2 regions of the Streptomyces sp. NEAU-W12 genome follow, and region 2 is predicted to be linked to the other one. Evidence: predicted binding sites of a transcription regulator. Region 2 holds the regulator's gene; the other holds the start of a gene.
The links. Region 2 encodes HrcA, which represses chaperone genes, less so after heat shock. Its sites were predicted from a motif close to TTNGCACTCNGNNNNNCNGAGTGCNAA; they were not measured.
Positions count from the first base shown of each region.

Region 1: a site for HrcA is predicted at 3,345-3,371, ahead of groL (chaperonin GroEL). Genes of this name have one in related genera too.

Region 1 covers NZ_JAPJDM010000014.1:167,035-178,772, reverse strand. Annotated here, with positions in the region: gene ORI94_RS19580 (glucosyl-3-phosphoglycerate synthase) at 1-232, opposite strand, end outside; SAM riboswitch class I at 493-698, shown strand; gene thrC (threonine synthase) at 717-2,039, shown strand; gene ORI94_RS19570 (ubiquitin-like small modifier protein 1) at 2,036-2,311, shown strand; gene ORI94_RS19565 (cold-shock protein) at 2,763-2,966, shown strand; gene groL (chaperonin GroEL) at 3,535-5,157, shown strand; gene ORI94_RS19555 (NADH:flavin oxidoreductase) at 5,421-6,551, shown strand; gene ORI94_RS19550 (MFS transporter) at 6,701-8,185, shown strand; gene ORI94_RS19545 (hypothetical protein) at 8,236-8,802, opposite strand; gene murQ (N-acetylmuramic acid 6-phosphate etherase) at 8,845-9,783, opposite strand; gene ORI94_RS19535 (MurR/RpiR family transcriptional regulator) at 9,882-10,796, opposite strand; gene ORI94_RS19530 (hypothetical protein) at 10,852-11,265, shown strand; gene ORI94_RS19525 (DUF4031 domain-containing protein) at 11,262-11,555, shown strand; gene ORI94_RS19520 (GNAT family N-acetyltransferase) at 11,537-11,738, opposite strand, start outside.
Region 2 covers NZ_JAPJDM010000013.1:131,280-143,017, forward strand. Annotated here, with positions in the region: gene hemW (radical SAM family heme chaperone HemW) at 1-5, shown strand, start outside; gene ORI94_RS35340 (hypothetical protein) at 203-598, shown strand; gene ORI94_RS18320 (DUF3097 domain-containing protein) at 680-1,489, opposite strand; gene ORI94_RS18325 (MBL fold metallo-hydrolase) at 1,533-2,258, opposite strand; gene hrcA (heat-inducible transcriptional repressor HrcA) at 2,428-3,444, shown strand; gene dnaJ (molecular chaperone DnaJ) at 3,445-4,584, shown strand; gene ORI94_RS18340 (nitronate monooxygenase) at 4,764-5,837, shown strand; gene ORI94_RS18345 (16S rRNA (uracil(1498)-N(3))-methyltransferase) at 5,834-6,574, shown strand; gene ORI94_RS18350 (hypothetical protein) at 6,711-7,295, shown strand; gene ORI94_RS18355 (S41 family peptidase) at 7,404-10,583, shown strand; gene ORI94_RS18360 (HIT domain-containing protein) at 11,064-11,417, shown strand; gene ORI94_RS18365 (ribonuclease Z) at 11,430-11,738, shown strand, end outside.

The DNA of each region.
Region 1 (11,738 bases), on a different contig from region 2:
CGGTCGAGCCGGAGTCCACGACCACGATCTCGTCGACCAGCGGGACCCTCAGCATCAGGTCGTGCCGGATCGTCGTGACGATCTCCCCGACCGTCGCCTCCTCGTTGAGCGCGGGCAGCACCACGCTCACCGTCTGTCCCGTGGCGCGCCTGGCGGCCAGGAGGCGGTGCATCGGGCGGTCGCTCACGGCCCAGGAGCGGTGGGCCAGCCAACGCTCGACTTCTTCCAGCACGGTCAGCGGCTCCTCAGTCCTGTGGTCCATAGATCCTCTGGCCCATACTCCTGCGGTGCTCCTGCGGTCCGTACACCGGTGGTCCGTACTTCCGGTGGTCCGTGCCCCCGTGATCCGTCTCGCGGTTCGGACGTGCTCTCTGCACCGTCCTGGCCTTCGGTTACAGTCTTGGGCAACGCGGATGGCCACGCACATCGGGGGCCGCGACCCCCTCCGGTCCTCGTCCGCGCCGCACGACCGCATGACGGACAACCGAATACAGCTCATCCAGAGGGGCAGAGGGAAACGGCCCGATGAAGCCCCGGCAACCCTCCAGCCGGTTCTCGTAGATCACCGTCGATCGACGATCCAGCAGCGCACCGCGCGGTGGATCGCGCACGTGTCGCTGATCGTCCTCGCGAGGCTCCCGGCTAGGGAAGGTGCCAAATCCGTCTCACGGCGAGATGCGTCGTGAGGAAGATGAGGAGAAAGGGCCTCGCCTCACATGGCTGTGCAGACTGTCGCAAGCACCACCGAATCCGCCGGCTCCGCCGGGCGCTCCGGTTCCGCCGCACCCTCCGTCGATCTCGGCCCCGCCGCCGCGCTGTCCTGCCGCGAGTGCGGCCACCGCGTGCCGCTCGGTCCCGTCTTCGCCTGCGAGGAGTGTTTCGGCCCGCTGGAGATCGCCTACGACTTCTCGGCCTACGACACCGAGGAACTGCGCCGGCGCATCGAAGCGGGTCCCGCGAACATCTGGCGCTACGCGCCCCTGCTGCCCGTCCCCGCCGACGTGGCGACCAAGCCGAACATCAACCCGGGCTGGACCAAGCTCGTCCAGGCCGACAACCTCGCCCGCGAGCTCGGCGTCACCGGCGGCCTGTACGTCAAGGACGACTCCGGCAACCCGACGCACTCCTTCAAGGACCGGGTCGTCGCCCAGGCCCTGGAGGCCGCCCGCGCCTTCGGCTTCACCACCCTCTCCTGCTCCTCCACGGGCAACCTCGCCGGTGCCGTCGGCGCCGCCGCCGCCCGTGCCGGACTGCGCTCCTGCGTGTTCATCCCGCACGACCTGGAGCAGGGCAAGGTCGTCATGGCCGCCGTCTACGGCGGTGAGCTCGTCGGCATCGAGGGCAACTACGACGACGTGAACCGCTTCTGCTCCGAGCTGATCGGCGACCCGGCCGGCGAGGGCTGGGGCTTCGTCAACGTCAACCTCCGGCCGTACTACGCCGAGGGCTCCAAGACCCTCGCCTACGAGATCTGCGAGCAGCTCGGCTGGCGGTTGCCCGACCAGATCGTCGTCCCGATCGCCTCCGGCTCGCAGCTCACGAAGATAGACAAGGGGCTGCGGGAGCTGATCGAGCTCGGCCTCGTCGAGGACAGGCCGTACAAGATCTTCGGCGCCCAGGCCGAGGGCTGCTCGCCGGTGTCGACCGCGTACAAGGCGGGCCACGACGTCGTCCGGCCGCAGAAGCCGAAGACCATCGCCAAGTCGCTCGCCATCGGCAACCCCGCCGACGGCCCGTACGTCCTGGACATCGCGCGCCGCACCGGCGGCGCGGTGGAGGACGTGACGGACGAGCAGGTCGTGGAGGCCATCAGGCTGCTCGCGCGGACCGAGGGCATCTTCGCGGAGACCGCGGGCGGCGTGACCGTCGGTGTCACCAAGAAGCTGATCGAGAACGGCGACCTGGACCCGTCCCTGACCACCGTCGTCCTCAACACCGGCGACGGCCTCAAGACGCTGGACGCGGTGGCCGACACCGGCCTGACCGCGACCATCCGCCCGAACCTGGACTCCTTCCGAGAGGCTGGCCTCAGCTCATGAGCGTGACCGTCCGCATCCCCACCATCCTGCGCACCTACACCGGCGGCAAGGCCGAGGTCGACGCCCAGGGCGCCACCCTCGGCGACGTCATCGCCGACCTGGAGAAGAACCACACCGGGATCGCCGCCCGCGTCCTCGACGACCAGGGCAAGCTGCGCCGCTTCGTCAACGTCTACGTCAACGACGACGACGTCCGCTTCGAGCAGGGCCTCCAGACCGCGACGCCGGACGGCGCGGGCGTGTCGATCATCCCGGCCGTCGCCGGCGGCTGACGGCGGCTGACGAGAGCTGATCATTACCATTGGTAACTGGCGTGACCGAGCGTTCATCGGATTGCCCCCTCCGCGAGAGAAGCGGAGGGGGCAATTCCGTGGGATTGAACGCGATAGAGTTGGGGAACGCGGTCCCGACTCCCCTATCGGGAACCATTAATTCCTGCCGCTCGCCCGACTGGATACAGTCAAAGTCCGGGCCCGTTCTGCGGCGTTTGCGCGTTGTGTCCGTTCTGGCTTGCCGTGAAAACGGACGAATTACCGTCGCATTCCGGCCTGGCGGCGCCGAGATTTCTCGTCCGACTGACCTGTTGCAGAGGGCAGTTGGGCAGATACATTCAGCCGCGGTCGACGCGTTCCGGCGCACGCCCCCAACCGTTTGGGGAGTGAGGTCTGACCCGGATCCGCGAAGTGCGGATCCGCGCAAGGGCCAGTAATAGGGGAGTTAGGCATGGCTCAGGGCACCGTCAAGTGGTTCAACGCGGAGAAGGGGTACGGCTTCATCGCGGTCGACGGTGGTGCGGATGTTTTCGTCCACTACAGCGCGATCCAGATGGACGGCTACCGCACCCTTGAAGAGGGCCAGCGGGTCGAGTTCGAGATCTCGCAGGGCCAGAAGGGCCCGCAGGCCGACATGGTTCGCGTCACCGCCTGAACGCGCTACCAGCAACCACGAGAATTTTCCTGCCGACGAAGGGCTCGTGCCCCCGGGGTCACCCGGGGGCACGAGCCCTTCGCCCTGCCCGCACCGCCCCCCGCGTGTCGCCCTCCTCCCTGTCCCCTTGTGCCGACCCGCCGACCCGCCTGCCACCTGTCGCCTCCCGCCGGTCCGCCTGTTGCCGGTCTGCCTGCCGCCTGTCGCCTGCCGTCGGTCCGTGTGGCGCCCCTGCCGCCGGTCCGCCTGCTGTCGGTCCGCCTGTCGTCCGTTCCGCCTGTCGTCCGTTCGCCCGTCCGGCGGCCGCTCCTCCGCCCGCTGGCCCGTCTCGTCCCGGTGTTCGCGGGTGGCTGAGTCTCCCGCCGATCCTCGAAGGCGCTTGCACTCGCATGGGTCGAGTGCTAATCATTGCGTTAGCACTCTGAAGGTGAGAGTGACAACGTAAGGACCGGGTCGGTGAGGCCCGCAGGTCGGTGGGGCAAGGAACCGCCGGGTCTGTGAGCCGTCCGTCGCGGGCGCGGGCGCGGTCCTGGAGTCATCACCCCCAGTCCTGGAGGGACCACTTCACATGGCCAAGATCATCGCGTTCGACGAGGAGGCACGGCGCGGCCTCGAGCGCGGCATGAACCAGCTCGCGGACGCCGTCAAGGTGACGCTCGGCCCCAAGGGCCGCAACGTCGTCCTCGAGAAGAAGTGGGGCGCCCCCACGATCACCAACGATGGTGTGTCCATCGCCAAGGAGATCGAGCTCGAGGACCCGTACGAGAAGATCGGCGCCGAGCTGGTCAAGGAAGTCGCCAAGAAGACGGACGACGTCGCCGGTGACGGTACGACCACCGCGACCGTTCTCGCCCAGGCCCTGGTCAAGGAGGGCCTGCGCAACGTAGCCGCCGGCGCCAACCCCATGGCCCTCAAGCGCGGTATCGAGAAGGCCGTCGAGGCCGTCTCCGGTGCCCTGCTGGAGCAGGCGAAGGACGTCGAGACCAAGGAGCAGATCGCCTCCACGGCCTCCATCTCCGCCGCCGACACCCAGATCGGCGAGCTCATCGCCGAGGCGATGGACAAGGTCGGCAAGGAAGGCGTCATCACCGTCGAGGAGTCCCAGACCTTCGGTCTGGAGCTGGAGCTCACCGAGGGTATGCGCTTCGACAAGGGCTACATCTCGGCGTACTTCGCCACCGACATGGAGCGTATGGAGGCGTCGCTCGACGACCCGTACATCCTGATCGCCAACTCCAAGATCGGCAACGTCAAGGACCTGCTGCCGCTCCTGGAGAAGGTCATGCAGTCGGGCAAGCCGCTGCTGATCATCGCCGAGGACGTCGAGGGCGAGGCCCTGTCGACCCTGGTCGTCAACAAGATCCGTGGCACCTTCAAGTCCGTCGCCGTCAAGGCCCCGGGCTTCGGTGACCGCCGCAAGGCCATGCTCGGCGACATCGCCATCCTCACCGGTGGCGAGGTCATCTCCGAGGAGGTCGGCCTCAAGCTGGAGAACGCCACGGTCGACCTTCTGGGCCGGGCCCGCAAGGTCGTCATCACCAAGGACGAGACCACCATCGTCGACGGTGCCGGCTCGGCCGACCAGGTCCAGGGCCGCGTGAACCAGATCCGCGCCGAGATCGAGAACAGCGACTCGGACTACGACCGCGAGAAGCTGCAGGAGCGCCTGGCGAAGCTCGCCGGCGGTGTCGCGGTCATCAAGGCCGGTGCCGCCACCGAGGTCGAGCTCAAGGAGCGCAAGCACCGCATCGAGGACGCCGTTCGCAACGCGAAGGCGGCCGTCGAGGAGGGCATCGTCGCCGGTGGTGGCGTGGCCCTGCTGCAGGCCTCCTCGGTGTTCGAGAAGCTGGAGCTCGAGGGTGACGAGGCGACCGGCGCCCAGGCCGTGAAGCTCGCGCTCGAGGCCCCGCTGAAGCAGATCGCCGTCAACGCCGGCCTCGAGGGCGGTGTCGTGGTGGAGAAGGTGCGCAACCTGACCCCGGGCCACGGCCTGAACGCCGCGACCGGCGAGTACGTCGACCTGGTCAAGGAAGGCATCATCGACCCGGCCAAGGTGACGCGTTCCGCGCTGCAGAACGCCGCGTCGATCGCCGCGCTGTTCCTGACCACCGAGGCCGTCATCGCCGACAAGCCGGAGAAGGCCGCCGCGGCCGCTCCGGGCGGCATGCCGGGCGGTGACATGGACTTCTGAGCCTGACTCACCTCAGGTTCGGACCCGGTCCGTCAGTACCGAGGGCGGCACCCCCTGTCGACGACAGGGGGTGCCGCCCTCGGGCGTTTCCGGGAGCGGGACCCGGGGGGCCCGGGGGGGCGAACCTCCCGGGGTGGTGTGGTGGGGGTCACAGGAGGGTGGGCCGGACGGGTGGAATGGCTTCCGGCTCCCACTGGTTGCCGCTGGAGTGCGATGAATGCACGCACACATACTGACCGGTACATCCGACAAGGAGCCCCCACATGACCGTCGCCCCCTCCGCGGCCGCCGCCCGCGCTTCGGACGTTCTGTCCCGGCCGGTCTCGATCAACGGCCTGACCGTGCCGAACCGCATCGCGATGGCGCCGATGACCCGGATGTTCTCGCCGGGCGGTGTCCCCGGCGAGGACGTGGTGTCGTACTACTCCCGCAGGGCCGCCGCCGGTGTGGGGCTGATCGTCACCGAGGGCACGTACGTGGGGCACGAGTCGGCCGGGCAGAGCGACCGGGTGCCGCGGTTCCACGGGGAGGAGCAGCTGGCCGGCTGGGCGAGGGTCGCCGACGCGGTGCACGCGGCGGGCGGCACGATCGTGCCGCAGCTGTGGCACATCGGCATGGTCCGCGAGCAGGGTCAGGCGCCGTATCCCGAGGCGCCGGCGGTCGGCCCGTCCGGCGTGCGCACGGACGGCACCGAAGGTGCGGGCAAGGCCATGACGCAGGCCGACATCGACGCGGTGGTCGAGGCGTTCGCGCAGGCCGCCGCGGACGCCGAGCGCATCGGCTTCGACGGCGTGGAGCTGCACGGCGCCCACGGCTACCTCATCGACCAGTTCCTGTGGGCCGGCACCAACCGCCGCACCGACGCCTACGGCGGCGACCCGGTGGCGCGGGCGAGGTTCGCGACGGAGATCGTCGCGGCGGTCCGTGAGCGGGTCTCGCCCGGGTTCCCGGTCCTCTTCCGTTACTCGCAGTGGAAGCAGGACGCCTACGACTCCCGCCTCGCCGAGACCCCCGAGGAGCTGGAGGCGATCCTCGCCCCGCTCGCGGCGGCCGGTGTCGACGCCTTCCACGCCTCCACCCGTCGGTACTGGGTACCGGAGTTCGAGGGCTCGGACCTGAACCTGGCCGGCTGGACGAAGAAGCTGACCGGCAGGCCCACCGTCACCGTCGGTTCGGTCGGCCTGAACGGGGACTTCCAGGACGCGTTCCGGGGGAAGGGCGCCGAGCTGGGCAGCCTCGACAACCTGCTCGACCGGCTGGAGCGTGACGAGTTCGACCTCGTCGCCGTGGGGCGCGCGGTGCTCCAGGACCCGGACTGGGCGGCGAAGGTCCTCGGCGGACGCTTCGACGAACTCGAGCCGTACGACGCGGCGTCGCTGAAGACGCTGAGCTGATCGTGCCGGGCGCCTCGTCGTCGCGGCAGGCGGAGGAATACCGCCCGCCCCCGGCCCCGTGTTCACCCGACTTTAACTTGCTTAAGTCAATTAATCTCCATAAGGTTGCCCGAGTCAAGTAGATCTGAGCCACCACGGAGAACTCCCCCATGCCCGACGCACTCGCCCGGCCCGCCACGGCCGGGGACTCCGCGCCGCCCCGCCCCCACGTCGTGGTGGCCGTCCTGGCCTTCAGCGGCATCGTCGTCTCGCTGATGCAGACCCTGGTCATCCCGATCGTGGGGCAGCTGCCGCAGTTCCTGAACGCCTCGGCGTCGGACACCGCCTGGGCCGTCACCGCGACCCTGCTCGCCGCCGCCGTCGCGACGCCGGTCATGGGACGCCTCGGCGACATGTACGGCAAGCGGCGCATGCTTCTGCTCAGCATGAGCATGCTGGTCGTCGGCTCCGTGGTCGCCGGGCTCAGCGACAGCCTGCCCCCGATGATCGTCGGCCGCGCCCTGCAGGGCCTCGCGTCCGGTGTGATCCCGCTCGGCATCAGCATCCTGCGTGACGAACTCCCCGCCGAGCGACTGGGCTCGGCCACCGCGATGATCAGCGCCTCGCTCGGCGTCGGCGGTGCCCTCGGCCTGCCCGCCGCCGCGCTCATCGCCGACAACTTCGACTGGCACGCCCTGTTCTGGACCTCCGCGGCCCTCGGCGTCGTCGCGCTCGCCCTGGTGGCGGCCCTCGTACCGGAGTCGGAGGTCCGCACCGGCGGCCGGTTCGACCTGCCCGGCGCGGCCGGGATGGCCGCCGGGCTGATGTGCCTGCTGCTCGCGATCTCCAAGGGAGCCGACTGGGGCTGGGGGAGCGGCACCACGCTCGGCCTGTTCGCGGCGGCCGTCGTCGTCCTGGCCGCCTGGGGAGTCTTCGAGCTGCGCGTCACCGAGCCGCTGGTGGACCTGCGGGTCTCGGCCCGCCCCCAGGTACTGGTGACCAACGCCGCCTCGGTGGCGATCGGCTTCGCGATGTTCTCCATGTCCCTGGTCGTCCCGCAGCTGCTCCAGCTGCCGGAACAGACCGGTTACGGCCTGGGCAAGTCGCTGCTGACGGCCGGTCTGGTCATGGCTCCGTCCGGCCTGGTGATGATGGCGCTGGCCCCGGTGTCCGCACTCGTCTCCCGTGCCAGGGGACCGAAGGTGACGCTGATGACCGGCGCCCTGATCGTCGCCGCGGGCTACGGACTGAACGTCGCCCTCATGACCGAGGTCTGGCACTTCGTGCTCGCGTCCTGCGTCATCGGCGCCGGTATCGGCTTCTGCTACGGGGCGATGCCCGCCCTCATCATGGGCGCCGTGCCCGCCTCCGAGACGGGCTCCGCGAACAGCCTCAACACCCTGATGCGGTCCCTGGGCACGTCCGTCGCCAGCGCCGTCGCCGGTGTCCTACTCGCCCAGATGACCACGCGGCTCGGCGCGTTCGCGGTGCCGTCGGAGAACGCCTTCCGCACGGTGCTGGCGCTCGGTTCCGGTGCCGCGCTCGTCGGGTTCGTCGTGGCGGCCTTCATCCCGCGCGAGCGGCCCGCCGGAGCGGGCGCACCGGTGGCACGGGGCGCGGCCGGGACCGCCGAGGCCTCGACGGCCGACGCGTAGGGCCCGGTGGCCGGACCGACGGGTCGACGGGTCGACGGTGGCCCGTCGGTTCAGCCGCCCATCGGCTCGATGTCCGTCCGGACCGGCGTTCCCCACACGCGCAGCACCTCGTAGTCGGTGAACTCGTGCACGAGCCGGTACGCCATGGCCGCCCGGGGTCCGCGCCGCTCGGCCGCGAGGAACAGTTCGGCCTCGCGGCGGTCCCGGCGCGGGGTGCCGCACAACTGCCACGCCCGACCGTTCCACAGCTCCGGCAGCCAGCGCTGCTGGGGCTGGGGGCGGTCGCCGTGCATCCCGTACCGGGACGGGACGGGCCCGGTGGACGCGTGCTGGGGCGCCGGCCCGTTGAACTCGGCGCGGCGGGCCGTACGGCGCCGGGTCTCGCACAGCAGGCACAGGTCGGGGGCGCTCTCGTCGACCGGTCCGGTGGGGTGTTCGGGGCAGCGCGTACGGGGCGCGGCCGTGTCGACGCTCTCCTCCAGCCGGTCCAGCGCGCGCTTCAGATCCGCCCGGACCTCGTGCAGTTTGGCGTCCGACGTGTCACCGGTCAGCGCCTCGCCGTGCTCGCCGAGGACGCGCAGGGCGCGGCCCAGGGCGGTGAGCTGCGCGTGGTTCATGTGGTTCGTCTCCGTGTGGGGGTCGGTCCAGTATCCCAGCCGTCAGGGCCGGCCGGCCGCCGCCAGCGCCGTGCGCAGGTGGCCGTCCGCCTCGTCGAGGAGGCGGACGGCCGTCGGGCCGTCCACGTCGGCCAGCAGGACCAGGACGGCGTTCTTCACCTCGCCGTCCGTGGCGGCCAGCGCACGCTCGACGTCGGCGTCCGCCGCACCCGTCGCCAGGGCGACGATGCGGCGGGAGCGGGCGCGCAGCTTCTCGTTGGAGGCCCGTACGTCGACCATCAGGTTCCCGTACGTCTTGCCCAGCCGGATCATCGTGATCGTCGAGATCATGTTGAGGACGAGCTTCTGGGCGGTGCCGGCCTTGAGGCGGGTGGAGCCGGCCAGCAGCTCCGGGCCGACGACGACCTCGACGCCGTGCTCGGCCGCCGCGGCGAGCGGGCTGCCCGCGTTGCAGGCCAGACCCACCGTCAGGGCTCCCCGCGCGCGGGCGTGCGTGACGGCGCCGACGGCGTACGGGGTGCGTCCGGAGGCGGAGACGCCGACCACCGTGTCCTCGGCGGTCAACGCCAGCGCGTCCAGGTCGGCCGCGGCCAGCTCCGCGGAGTCCTCGGCGCCCTCGACCGACGTGACCAGGGCACCGGGTCCGCCCGCGATCAGACCGACGACCTGGCCGGGGCCGGTGTTGAAGGTCGGCGGGCACTCGGAGGCGTCCAGGACGCCCAGCCGCCCGGCGGTGCCCGCGCCCGCGTAGACCAGCCGGCCGCCCCGGGCCATCCGCTCGGCCACGGCGTCGACCGCGGCGGCGATCCGGGACAGCTGCCCGGCGACGGCGGCGGCGACGGCGGCGTCCTCCCGGTTCATCAGCCGGGCGATGTCGAGGGTGGGCAACCGATCGACGTCCGCCAGTTCCGGCCGGAACGCCTCGGTGGTCAGCGCCTCCAACTGGGCGCCGAGATCGCGGTGGTGGGAGGTGGAAGTCATGGCGGGTCTTTCCGGTCGGGGGACGGGGGCCTACCTCGGGGGCGCGGGGAACCGCGCGGTCGGCCGCAGGCCACCGGCAGATCTCCACGACGATCCGGCTACGGCCTCTTGCGGGCTGCCCGACGCCGATGCGCCAACGCCTCGTACGAAGCGGCCAGCGAAGGTGCCGCCGACGCGTAGGTGCGCTGGGCGATGCCCACGAACAGGCAGTCCACCACGAGGAGCTGACTGGTCCGGGAGGACATCGCGGCCGGGCGCAGCTCGCTCTCGCGGGCCGTGGACGTGGTCAGCACGTGGTCGGCGTACCGGGTGACGGGTCCGTCCGGGCGGCCGGTGACCGCGATGGTCGTCGCCCCGCGCTCGAAGGCGACCCGGAGCGGCTCGATGACGTCGCCGGTGGACCCGGAGTGCGTGATGGCGACGGCCACGTCACCGGCGCGCAGCTGCACCGCGTTGGTCACGGCGAGGTGCGGGTCACCGGGGGCGTGCGCCATCAGCCCTATGCGCAGCAGTTTCTGGGTGAGGTCCTGGGCGACCAGGCCGGAGGCGCCGATGCCGTACACGTCCGTCCGGCGGGCGCCGGCCAGGGCGGCGACGGCCGCGCCGAGCTGGACGGTGTCCAGTCCGGCGGCCGTGTCGGCGAGGGTCTGCTGCTCGTCGTGGGCGAGCTTGGCGACGACGTCGGCGAGGGGGTCGTCCACCGCGATGTCCGTGGTGAGGGCGGGGGAGCGCCCGGACTCCTGCTGGGCGGCGAGCCCGGCGAGGGCGAGGCGCAGGTCGCGGTAGCCGGGATAGCCGAGCAGGCGGGCGGTGCGCACGACGGTGGCCTCGCTGGTGCCGGTGAGTTCGGCGAGGCCGGTGACCGTGAGGGCCGCGCAGCCGGCCGGGTCGCCCGCGACGGCCTCGGCGACCCGCTGCATGGAGCGGGTCATCGACGGCGACAGCGTCCGCACCTTGGCCGTGAGGGCGGCGGGAGCGGGCGGAGCGAAAATTTCCTTCACCTTCCGGGTCACCCCTGAAAGATATTTTCGTTTCGGTGGCGCGGTCAAGGGCGCGCACAATAGGGGCATGCACCCCCACGGCGACCCTCGCGACCCCGACGACGCCCCTGCCGCCCCCGTCAGCCCTCTGGAGCTGGCCCTGCACGCGGCACGCGCCCTCGTCCTCGCCGACCTGGTCGCGCACGAGGTCGCCGAGGCGGAGATCGTCTCCCTCGTCGAGGAGTCCGTGGCACAGCGCCGCTGGTGGATCGAGCAGTGGCCGGAGGGGGCCGGGTTCGTGGCCGGACTGGTCGCCCAGGACGTCCAGGACGCCCTGCTGGACCGGTACGGCCGCTGGCCGCTGTGCCCGGTGTGCGGCTCGGGCGACCCGCACGCGCTGGAGGTCGAACCGGAACTGGGCCCCGACCCGCACTGGGTGTGCCACCAGACGGGCGTGAAGGTCGCGGCGGTGGGCTCGCTGAGCGGGGCGGCTCCGGCGTGACGGTGTACATCGACCCGCCCACCTGGCCGGGGCACGGCTGCCTCTGGTCCCACCTGGTCAGCGACGTCTCCTACGACGAACTGCACGCCTTCGCCGCCGCCCTCGGCGTCCCCCGCCGCGCCTTCGAACGCGACCACTACGACATCCCCCAGCACCGGTACGCGGACGTCGTACGGGCCGGCGCGCTGGAGGTCAGCAGCCGCGAGGTGGTGCGGCTGCTGTACGGGGCGGGGCTGAGGGTGCGCAAGAGCGAGGTGCGCGGGGGCGTGCTTCAGCGGCGCAGCTCGTAGACGTACTCGCCCTCGTTCTCGTTCTCGCTCCCGGGCCCGGTGGTCCGGGTGAATCCGGCGCGGGTGACGACGTTCTGCGAGGGCGTGTTGGCGCGGTCGACGACGGCGGTGACGGTCCGGACCCCGTCCTGCGCCAGCGCCCACGCCGACAGGGCGCGCAGCGCCTCGGTCGCGTAGCCGTGG
Region 2 (11,738 bases):
ACTGACCACTGGGCGGAGTGAAGCACCGCGGAACGCGGGTTCGGTCCCCCCTGGTTCGTGGGCTGCCGCTTGAAAGGACGCGGCGGATGTGGAGGGCCACGGAGACGACCGCTGTGGACGAGTGCGGGACGACCAGGTTCTTCGAGGGGTTCGAGCCTCCCGAGGGGGCCAGGGTCGAGCTCCTCCGGGGGGGGACACCGTGATGACGGCCGGTCCCGATCTTGTGCACAACATGATCGTGGAAGGCGTCCTGGACCAGATCCCGCGCAAGCGGTGGGCGCGTCTCCGGGCCCGGGACGTCGACATCATCGACGGGGCCGGCGGGCCCGTGCCGGATCCGGTGGTCCTCGGGCGCGATGCCACGCCCGAGGCGGGACGTCTGCTGCCGTCCGAGCTGATCACACGGGTGGCCGAAGTCGTCTCCACGACCGGTGTCGTGCGGGATCACCTCGTCGAGCGGTCGATCCACGCCGCCGGCAGGGTTCCCGCGTACCTCGTCACCGACCCGGTCACGGAGCACCGCGTCCTGCTCACGATGCCGGTCGGGGAGGGCGACGCAGCTGACCACAAGGCGCAGCTGACCACAAGGCACGGATGAAGCTGGACTTCGGTGGTCGGCTGCCGCTCGACATGCCGGGCATCGGCCTGGACACCAGTGAACTCGGCAGCTTCCAGGGCGTCAGGCCCCACCGCTTTCCGTGACGAAGTCGATCAGCTCCTCGACCCTGCCCAGGAGCTCCGGCTCCAGATCCCTGTAGGACCGCACCCGTCCCAGAACGTGCTGCCAGGCCACCCCCGTGTTCTCCGGCCAGCCCAGCGCCCGGCACACCCCCGTCTTCCAGTCCTGGCCGCGCGGGACGCGGGGCCACGCCCCGATACCCAGGGACGACGGCTTCACCGCCTCCCAGATGTCGATGTAGGGGTGGCCCACCACCAGGGCGTGCTCACTGGTGACCGCCTCGGCGATGCGCGACTCCTTCGAACCCGGCACCAGGTGGTCCACCAGGACCCCCAGCCGCGCGTCCGGGCCCGGACCGAACTCCTCGACGATCGCCGGGAGGTCGTCGACGCCCTCCAGGTACTCCACGACCACGCCCTCGACGCGCAGGTCGTCGCCCCACACCCGCTCGACCAGTTCGGCGTCGTGGCGCCCCTCGACGTAGATGCGCCCGGCGCGTGCCACGCGCGCGCGTGCGCCCGGGACGGCCACCGAACCGGACGCCGTACGGGTCGGACGCGGCGGACCGGCGGCCGGCCGCACCAGCGTCACCACGCGTCCCTCCAGGAGGAACCCGCGCGGCTCCAGCGGGAACACCCGGTGCTTGCCGAAGCGGTCCTCCAGGGTCACCGTGCCCGCCTCGCAGCGGATCACCGCGCCGCAGAATCCGCTGCCGGGCTCCTCCACCACCAGACCGGGCCCGGCCGGCACCTCGGGGACGGGCCGGGACTTCTTCCACCCGGGGGTCAGGTCAGGAGAGTACTGGCGCATTCTGATGACGATAGGAGAAGCCGGCCCCCGTTCGGCCGAGGATTCAGCACGACACGCCGAAGCGGACCGCGAGAGCGTCGCGCTGGGCCCGTACGAACGCCGCGTCCACCGCCGCGCCGTGGCCGGGAACGTACACCGCGTCCTCGCCGCCCAGGGCCAGCAGCCGGTCCAGGGCGCCCGGCCACTGCGACGGGACGGCGTCGGGGCCCGCCTGCGGTTCGCCGGACTCCTCCACCAGGTCGCCGCAGAACACCACCCGTGGTTCGCCGGTGACCAGCACCGCGAGATCGTGCGCCGTGTGCCCCGGTCCCACGTTCGCGAGCAGCGCCCGCCGTCCGCCGCCCAGGCCGAGCGTCCACTCGCCGGACACCGTGTGCCGGGGACGGACCAGCGCGTCCACCGCCTCCCCGGCCTCCCGCGCGTCCAGACCGTGGCGCTCCGCGTCCGTGAGCAGTTCCTCGCGCCCCCGCGCCAGCACCGTGTCCAGCCCCACCGCGCCGAACACCTCCGCGCCCGCGAACACCGCCGCCCCCAGCACGTGGTCGAAGTGGGGGTGGGTGAGCGCGAGATGCGTCACACGCCGCCCGGCGAGCGACTGCGCCCCGGCCCGCAGCCGCGCGCCCTCGCGCAGGGACGAACCGGCGTCCACGAGCAGCACCGCGTCCGCGCCGACGACGAGGCCCACCGTGCAGTCCCACACCGGGAGCCGGCACCGCCCCACCCCCGGCGCCAGCCCTTCCCATCCCGCCTCTTCCCACGCCACCGTCATACCGCGACGCTAACGGCCCACGGCTTTCGCGGCGCGTCCGCGCGGGACCGGCCTTGCCCGGGGAGTACCCCCCGGTCGTACACTGGGCGGGGAGTCTGGCACTCGCGTGCGAAGAGTGCCAGGGCATCCGGGAAACGGACCGGGCGGACGGCTTTTGGAGGTGTGCGTGATGCTCAGTGAACGCAGGCTCCAGGTGCTGCGCGCCATCGTCCAGGACTACGTCGGCACCGAGGAGCCCGTCGGCTCCAAGGCCCTCACCGAGCGGCACAACCTGGGCGTCTCCCCGGCCACCGTGCGCAACGACATGGCGGCCCTGGAGGACGAGGGCTTCATCGCCCAGCCGCACACCAGCGCCGGGCGCATCCCCACCGACAAGGGCTACCGGCTCTTCGTGGACAAGCTCGCCGGCGTCAAACCGATGACCGCGCCCGAGCGGCGCGCCATCCAGAACTTCCTCGAGGGCGCCGTCGACCTGGACGACGTCGTGGCCCGCACGGTGCGGCTGCTCGCGCAGCTCACCCGGCAGGTCGCCGTCGTGCAGTACCCGTCGCTGACCCGCTCGACCGTGCGGCACGTGGAACTGCTCCCGCTGGCGCCCGCGCGCGCCATGCTGGTGCTGATCACGGACACCGGACGGGTCGAGCAGCGCATGGTCGACTGCCCGGCGCCGGTCGGCGAGGCGTCCCTGGCGGATCTGCGGGCCCGGCTCAACAGCCGTGTCGCGGGCCGCCGTTTCACCGATGTACCGTCCCTCGTCGAGGACCTCCCGGAGGCCTTCGACCCCGAGGAACGCGGTACGGTCTCGACCGTGCTCTCCACCCTCCTGGAGACGCTGGTCGAGGAGAACGAGGAGCGGTTGATGATCGGCGGCACCGCCAATCTGACCCGCTTCGGGCACGATTTCCCCTTGGTGATCCGGCCTGTCCTGGAGGCGCTCGAGGAGCAGGTCGTGCTTCTCAAGCTGCTCGGAGAGGCGAAGGATCCGGGCGTGACCGTCCGTATCGGTCATGAGAACGCCCATGAGGGACTCAACTCCACGTCCGTCGTGTCGGTGGGCTACGGTTCGGGCGGCGAGGCGGTTGCCAAGCTCGGCGTGGTCGGACCGACCCGCATGGATTACCCGGGAACGATGGGAGCGGTACGCGCAGTGGCACGGTACGTCGGACAGATCCTGGCGGAGTCGTAAGTGGCCACCGACTATTACGCCGTACTCGGCGTGCGCCGGGACGCGTCGCAGGAAGAGATCAAGAAGGCCTTCCGGCGACTCGCCCGCGAGCTGCATCCGGACGTCAACCCGGATCCGAAGACCCAGGAGCGGTTCAAGGAGATCAACGCCGCCTACGAGGTCCTGTCGGATCCGCAGAAGAAGCAGGTCTACGACCTCGGCGGCGACCCGCTCCAACAGGCCGGAGCAGGCGGCGGCGCGGGCGGCTTCGGGGCGGGCGGCTTCGGGAACTTCTCCGACATCATGGACGCGTTCTTCGGCACGGCGTCGCAGCGCGGTCCGCGCTCGCGCACCCGCCGCGGCCAGGACGCGATGATCCGCCTCGAGGTCGAGCTGGACGAGGCCGCGTTCGGCACCACCAAGGACATCCAGGTCGACACGGCGGTCGTCTGCACCACGTGCAGCGGTGAGGGCGCGGCGCCGGGCACCACGGCGCAGACCTGTGACATGTGCCGCGGCCGGGGCGAGGTCTCGCAGGTCACCCGGTCCTTCCTGGGCCAGGTCATGACCTCGCGCCCCTGCCCGCAGTGCCAGGGCTTCGGCACCGTCGTCCCGAACCCGTGCCCCGAGTGCGCGGGCGACGGCCGGATCCGCTCCCGCCGCACCCTGACGGTGAAGATCCCGGCCGGTGTGGACAACGGGACCCGGATCCAGCTGGCGGGCGAGGGCGAGGTCGGCCCCGGCGGCGGTCCCGCCGGCGACCTGTACGTCGAGATCCACGAGCTGCCGCACGCCATGTTCCAGCGGCGCGGCGACGACCTGCACTGCACGGTCACCCTCCCGATGACGGCGGCCGCCCTCGGCACCAAGGTGCCGCTGGAGACGCTGGACGGCATGGAGGAGGTCGACATCCGGCCCGGCACCCAGTCCGGCCAGTCGATCCCGCTGCACGGCCGGGGCGTCACGCACCTGCGGGGCGGCGGCCGGGGCGACCTCATCGTGCACGTCGAGGTGCAGACCCCGGGCAAGCTCGACCCCGAACAGGAGCGCCTGCTGCGCGAACTCGCCAAGCTCCGCGGCGAGGAGCGCCCGCTGGGCCAGTTCCAGCCGGGCCAGCAGGGCCTGTTCTCCCGGCTGAAGGACGCCTTCAACGGGCGCTGACGGGCGCTTTCCCGCGGGGACCGGACGAGGTCCCCGCGGTGCCCCCGGAAGCGGGCCGCGCCAGGGGCGCGATCGGCTCCGGAGCCGTTTCGGACCCACTCGCGACCCGCTCCCGATCCGGTGGTGGTCCGTCCCCGATCGAATTCGGAGATGCCCGAAGGACGTGGCAACATGCCGTCATGTCCTTGGCCCTCACCGACCTCCTCCGGCACCCCGTGGTGCAGGCCCCGATGGCGGGCGGAGTCGCCGTGCCGCAGCTCGCCGCGGCCGTGTCCGAGGCGGGCGGGCTCGGGTTCCTGGCCGCCGGGTACAAGACCGCGGACGGGATGTACCAGGAGATCAAACAGCTGCGCGGGCTGACCGGGTTCCCCTTCGGCGTCAACGTCTTCATGCCCCAGCCCGAGACCCCCGACCCCGCCGCCGTCGGCGTCTACGCCCATCAGCTGGCCGGTGAGGCCTCCTGGTACTCCACCGGGCTGGGCGACCCCGACGACGGCCGCGACGACGGCTACGACGCCAAACTCGCCGTCCTGCTCGACAACCCGGTGCCGGTGGTGTCGTTCCACTTCGGCGTGCCCGCCCGGGACGTCCTGGACGCCCTGCGCCGCGCCGGCACGTTCACGCTGGCCACCGCCACCACCCCCGGCGAGGCGCGGGCCGTTCAGGACGCGGGCGCCGACGCGGTGATAGCGCAGGGCGCCGAGGCCGGCGGCCACCAGGGCACCCACCGGGACTGCCCGGAGACGGACTGCTCCGGCATCGGGCTGCTGCCCCTGGTCAGCCAGGTGCGGGAGGCCGTGGACATCCCGATCGTCGCGGCCGGCGGCATCATGCACGGCAGCCAGATCGCCGCCGTCCTGGCGGTCGGCGCCTCGGCGGCCCAGCTCGGCACGGCGTTCCTCGCCACGCACGAGTCCGGTGCGCACGTCCTGCACAAGCAGGCGCTGACCAACCCCCTGTACACCCGCACCGAGCCGACCCGCGCCTTCTCCGGACGCCCGGCCCGCGCCCTGGTCAACCGCTTCCTGCGCGAGCACGGCCGGTACGCCCCCGCCGCCTATCCGGACGTCCACCATCTGACCGCCCCGCTGCGCAAGGCCGCCGCCACCGCCGGGGACCCCCAGGGCATGGCGCTGTGGGCGGGACAGGGCCACCGGATGGCCCGCGAGCTGCCCGCCGGGCAGCTGGTGGAGGTGCTGGCCGCCGAACTCACCGCCACCCGGACCGCGCTGTCGGCGGGAGGTGCCCGATGACCGCCCCGGTCTTCGTCGTGGACGACTTCGGCACGGACGGCTCCGGCCACCACGTGCTCGACGGACCCGAGGGACGGCACGCCGTCTCCGTGAAGCGGCTGCGGGCCGGGGAGAAGGTCGTCCTCACCGACGGCGCCGGCCGCCGGGCCGAGGGCGAGGTGACCGCAACCGAGGGCAAGGACCGGTTGGTCGTGCTCCTCGGCGACGTCGTCGAGGAGCCCGTGGAGTCGCCCCGGCTCACCGTCGTCCAGGCCCTGCCCAAGGGGGACAGGGGCGAGCTGGCCGTGGAGACGATGACCGAGGTCGGCGTCGACGCGGTCGTGCCGTGGTCGGCGGCGCGCTGTGTCACCCAGTGGCGGGGCGAGCGCGGGCTGAAGTCCCTCGGCAAATGGCGGGCGACGGCCCGCGAGGCGGGCAAGCAGTCCCGCCGGACGCGCTTCCCGGAGGTCGCGGACGCGGCCACAACCCGGCAGGTTGCGTCACTTCTCGCCGAAGCCGACTTCGCCGCCGTCCTCCACGAGAGCGGCACCGAACCCCTCGCGACCGCCGAACTCCCCTCCTCCGGCAGCATCGTGCTGGTCGTCGGCCCCGAAGGCGGGGTCTCGCCGGAGGAGCTGGAGCTCTTCGCGCAGGCCGGCGCCAAGCCCTACCGCCTGGGCCGCAGCGTCCTGCGCACCTCCACCGCCGGCACCGCGGCGACGGCCGTGCTCCTGACCCGTACGGGCCGCTGGTCCTGATCCGGGACCACCGAGGTGCCGGGATGCCGGCGCACCGGGGCGCCGACCAGGCCCGGCAGCGAGGGCGGGGCGGGGGCGCCTGCGGTGGCCGTATGCGCTCTACCGTCACGTCCGCGACGGTGGCAGGCTGCCGTCCATGGCGTCCAAGGGGGCACTGACGAGGAGTTGGCCGAGGTCCTGGCCGAGGGCCCGGCGCGGGCCACGGTGGCGGCGGCCGGTACTGGCCGTGGGATTCGCCGTGGTCGCCGTGGGCGGGGCCGTGGCGTGCGAGCCGGGCTCGGTCGGCTCGGCCGCGGTGGCGCTCACGACCGACGAGACGGTCACCCGGGAGCTCAACCGGCAAAAGGCCGGCGTGCGGTGGCTCAGCTGCACCGCCTCCTACGGGGACGACGCGAGCGCGTCGTCGGGGTCCGCGAGCGCGGGCGAGAACACGGTGGCCACCGTGGACTGCGACGGGGAGACCGAGGACGGCAAGGAGATCACCGTCACCGGGAAGATCACCCACGCCGTCAACGGCGCCTGTGTGCGCGGGGACATCACCGCGAAGGTGGACGGCAAGCAGGTGTTCCGGGTCGACGGCCTGGGCGACTGCGACGCCACCAGCCCGCCTCCGGTGGGCGAGCCCACGGGCCGCGGCCCGCAGCCCACCGTCACGGTGACGGTCACGACGACCGTGTGGTGCGACCAGTACCCGTCCTGCCGCCCTGTCGAGGGCAAGTGATCCAAACCCCTGTCCACGCCGACCGGGCCTGCATAGGGTGACCGGGTGACGCACTCTGCTTCGGTCGCCTCCGCCGCGTATCTCCGGTTCCCGCACCCGCACGGCGAGTTGGTCGCCTTCACCGCCGAGGACGACGTGTGGCTCGCCCCGCTCGACGGCGGCCGCGCCTGGCGGGCCAGCGCGGACAACGTGCCGGTGACGATGCCCCGCATCTCGCCCGACGGCACCACCGTCGCCTGGACCTCCACCCGTGACGGCGCCCCCGAAGTGCACATCGCCCCCGTCGAGGGCGGACCCGGCCGCCGCCTGACGTACTGGGGCAGCTCCAGGACCCAGGTGCGCGGCTGGACCCCGGACGGGAAGGTCCTGGCGCTCAGCACCCACGGCCAGGCCAGCCTGCGCCGCACCTGGGCCCGTGCGGTCCCCCTCGACGGCGGCCCCGCCACCACGCTGCCGCACGGCCCCGTCGGCGACGTCGCCCACGGGCCGCGCACCGTCCTGCTCTCCGCGACGATGGGCCGCGAGGCCGCCGCCTGGAAGCGCTACCGGGGCGGCACGGCGGGCAAGTTGTGGATCGAGCAGGAGTCCGGGGACGGAGACGGCACGGCGAACACAGCCGACGGCCCCGTCGAGTTCGTACGCCTGCACGCCGACCTCGACGGGAACATCGAGTACCCGATCTGGGTGGGAACCAGGATCGCCTTCCTCAGCGACCACGAGGGCACCGGCGCGCTGTACTCCTCCCTCGCCGACGGGTCCGACCTGCGCCGGCACACCCCGCTCGGCGGGTTCTACGCCCGGCACGCCGCCACCGACGGCACCCGCGTCGTCTACTCCAGCGCCGGCCGGCTGTGGATCCTCGACGACCTGGACGGGGCCGAGCCCCGCCCGCTCGACATCCGGCTCGGCGGCCAGCGCGTCGACCTGACGCCGTTCCCGGTGAACGCCGCCCGCTGGTTCGGCTCCGCCTCCCCCGACCACACCGCGCGCGGCAGCGCCGTCTGCGTGCGCGGCACCGTCCACTGGGTCACCCACCGGTCGGGACCCGCCCGCGCCCTCGCCGCCACCCCCGGCGTCCGCGCCCGGCGCCCGCACACCTTCCGCGTCGACGGCGAGGAGTGGGTGGTGTGGGTGACCGACGCCGAAGGCGACGACGCCCTGGAGTTCGCCCCGGCCACCGGCCTCGCCCCCGGCGCGGCCCCGCGCCGGATCGCCGCCGGACAGCTCGGCCGGGTCCTGGAACTCGCGATGTCGCCGGACGGCAGCCGCGCCGCGGTCGCCTCGCACGACGGCCGCCTCCTGCTCGTCGAGCGGGAGACCGGCGAGGTCCGCGAGGCCGACCGCAGCGCCGACGGCGACGTCTGCGGGCTGACCTTCTCACCCGACTCCGCCTGGCTCGCCTGGACCCACCCCGGCCCCCGCCCGCTGAGCCAGCTGAGGATCGCCAGTACCACCGACCTCCAGGTCACCGAGGCGACCCCGCTGCGCTTCCAGGACTACGCGCCCGCCTTCACCCTCGACGGCAAGCACCTCGCGTTCCTGTCCACCCGCTCCTTCGACCCGGTCTACGACGAGCACGTCTTCGACCTCGCCTTCGTCGAGGGCGCCCGGCCGCACCTGATCACCCTCGCCGCGACGACCCCGTCACCGTTCGGCCCGCAGCGGCACGGCCGCCCCTTCGAGACGCCGGACCGGGACGAGACCCCTGACAGCGAGGGCGCCCCGACCACCCGGATCGACCTGGAGGGGCTCGCCGACCGGATCGTGCCGTTCCCGGTCGAGGCCGCCCGCTACTCCAACCTGCGCGCCGCCAAGGACGGGGTGCTGTGGCTGCGGCACCCGGTGCGCGGTGTGCTCGGCGCCTCCCGGGCCACCCCCGACGACCCCGACCCGAAGACCGAGCTGGAGCGCTACGACCTCGCCCAGTCACGCATCGAGCACCTGGCCTCGGACGCCGACCACTTCGAGGTCAGCGGCGACGGCAAGCGGGTGCTGCTGTGGACCGACGGCCGGCTCAAGGTCGTCCCCAGCGACCGGCGCGCGTCGGGTGACGACGACAGCGACAGCAACATCACCGTCGACCTCGACCGGGTCCGCCAGTTCATCGACCCGGCCGCCGAGTGGCGGCAGATGTTCGACGAGGCCGGCCGCATCATGCGGGACAACTACTGGCGGCCGGACATGAACGGCGTCGACTGGGACGCCGTCCTCGACCGCTACCGGCCCGTCCTCGACCGGCTCGCCACCCACGACGACCTGGTCGACCTCCTGTGGGAGGTGCAGGGCGAACTCGGCACCTCGCACGCCTACGTCACCCCGCGCGGCGGCTTCGGCGGCGGCGCCCGGCAGGGCCTGCTCGGCGCGGACGTCTCCCGCCACGAGGACGGCAGCTGGCGCGTCGACCGCATCCTGCCCGCGGAGACGTCCGACCCCCAGGGCCGTTCCCCGCTGGCCGCGCCCGGCGTCGCGATCCGCACCGGTGACGCGATCGTCGCCGTGGCCGGGCAGCCCGTCGACCCGGTGGGCGGGCCGGCCCCGCTGCTGGTCGGCACCGCGGGCAAGCCCGTCGAGCTGACCGTCTCCCCGGCCGGCGGCGGCGAGGCGCGGCACGCGGTCGTCGTCCCCGTCGCCGACGAGGAGCCGCTGCGCTACCACGCGTGGGTCGCCGACCGGCGGGCGTACGTCCACGAGCTGTCCGCAGGCCGGCTCGGCTACCTCCACGTCCCCGACATGCAGGCTCCCGGCTGGGCCCAGATCCACCGGGACCTGCGGGTCGAGGTGGTCCGGGAGGGGCTGATCGTGGACGTCCGGGAGAACCGCGGCGGCCACACCTCCCAGCTCGTCGTGGAGAAGCTGGCCCGGCGGATCGTCGGCTGGGACCTGCCGCGCGGCATGCGCCCGGAGAGCTACCCGCAGGACGCGCCACGCGGTCCGGTCGTCGCCGTCGCCAACGAGTTCTCCGGCTCCGACGGCGACATCGTCAACGCGGCGATCAAGGCGCTCGGCATCGGCCCGGTCGTCGGCACCCGCACCTGGGGCGGCGTCGTCGGTATCGACAGCCGCTACCGGCTGGTCGACAACACCCTCGTCACCCAGCCCAAGTACGCCTTCTGGCTGGAGGGTTACGGCTGGGGCGTGGAGAACCACGGCGTGGACCCGGACGTGGAGGTCGTCCAGCGTCCGCAGGACCACGCGGCGGGCCGGGACGTCCAGCTGGACGAGGCGGTACGGCTGGCGCTGGCCGCGCTCGAGGAGACCCCGGCGAAGACGCCGCCGACGCTGGAGTAGACGGTCCGGCGCCGCGGCACGACCGGGCGGACGCCGGCTTCCCACGCCCACCCGCGCCCGGGCGTCCGCCCGCGTTTCGGCGTTGCCCGTGTCCCCGTGTCCCCGTGTCCCCGAGGTCTCGTGTGCCCGCGTATCCGCGTCGTCCCGCGTCCGCTTGCGTCCCGGGGCCCGCCTGCGTTTCCGTGTGCCCGTGTGCCCGTGTGCCCGTGTGCCCGTGTGCCCGTGTGCCCGTGTGCCCGTGTGCCCGTGTGCCCGGGGTCTCGGGTGCCCGCGTATCCGCGTCATCCCGCGTCCCGTGTCCCCGTGTCCGCTTGCGTCCCGGGGTGAGGGCCTGCCCCCGTGTCGGCGTCGCCCATGTCCCCGCGTACGGCGCATCCGCCTGCCCGGTGTCCGGGCCCGTCCCCGGAAGTCCGCCCGCCGCGGCGGGGGGCGACTACGATGCCCCCGTACGCGATCACCACGCACCGAGGAGGGCCTGCCATGGCAGGGGAACCGCAGGACGACTGCCTGTTCTGCAAGATCGCCGCAGGGCAGACCCCGGCGACGATCGTCCGGGAGACGGACACCACCGTCGCGTTCCGCGACATCAACCCGCAGGCGCCCACGCACATCCTGGTGATCCCGAAGGCGCACCACAAGGACGCGGCGGCCCTCGCCGCGGCCGCCCCCGGGACCGCGGCGGACGTCCTGCGCGAGACGCAGGCCGTCGCGGACCAGGAGCAGCTGGAGAGCTACCGCATCGTCTTCAACACCGGCGGCGCCGCCGGCCAGACCGTCTGGCACGCGCACGCCCACGTCCTGGGCGGCCGTGGTCTCCACTGGCCCCCCGGATAGGCGGCGGCTTCCTTGTCCGTACGCGAACTGGTGGTGCTCGGCACCGCCAGCCAGGTGCCCACCCGCCACCGCAACCACAACGGCTATCTGCTGCGCTGGGACGGCGAGGGCATCCTGTTCGACCCCGGCGAGGGCACCCAGCGCCAGATGCTGCGCGCCGGGGTCGCCGCGCACGACCTGAACCGGATCTGCGTCACCCACTTCCACGGCGACCACTCGCTCGGCCTCGCCGGAGTGATCCAGCGCATCAACCTCGACCGGGTCCCGCACCCCGTCACCGCCCACTACCCGGGCTCCGGGCAGCGTTTCTTCGACCGGCTG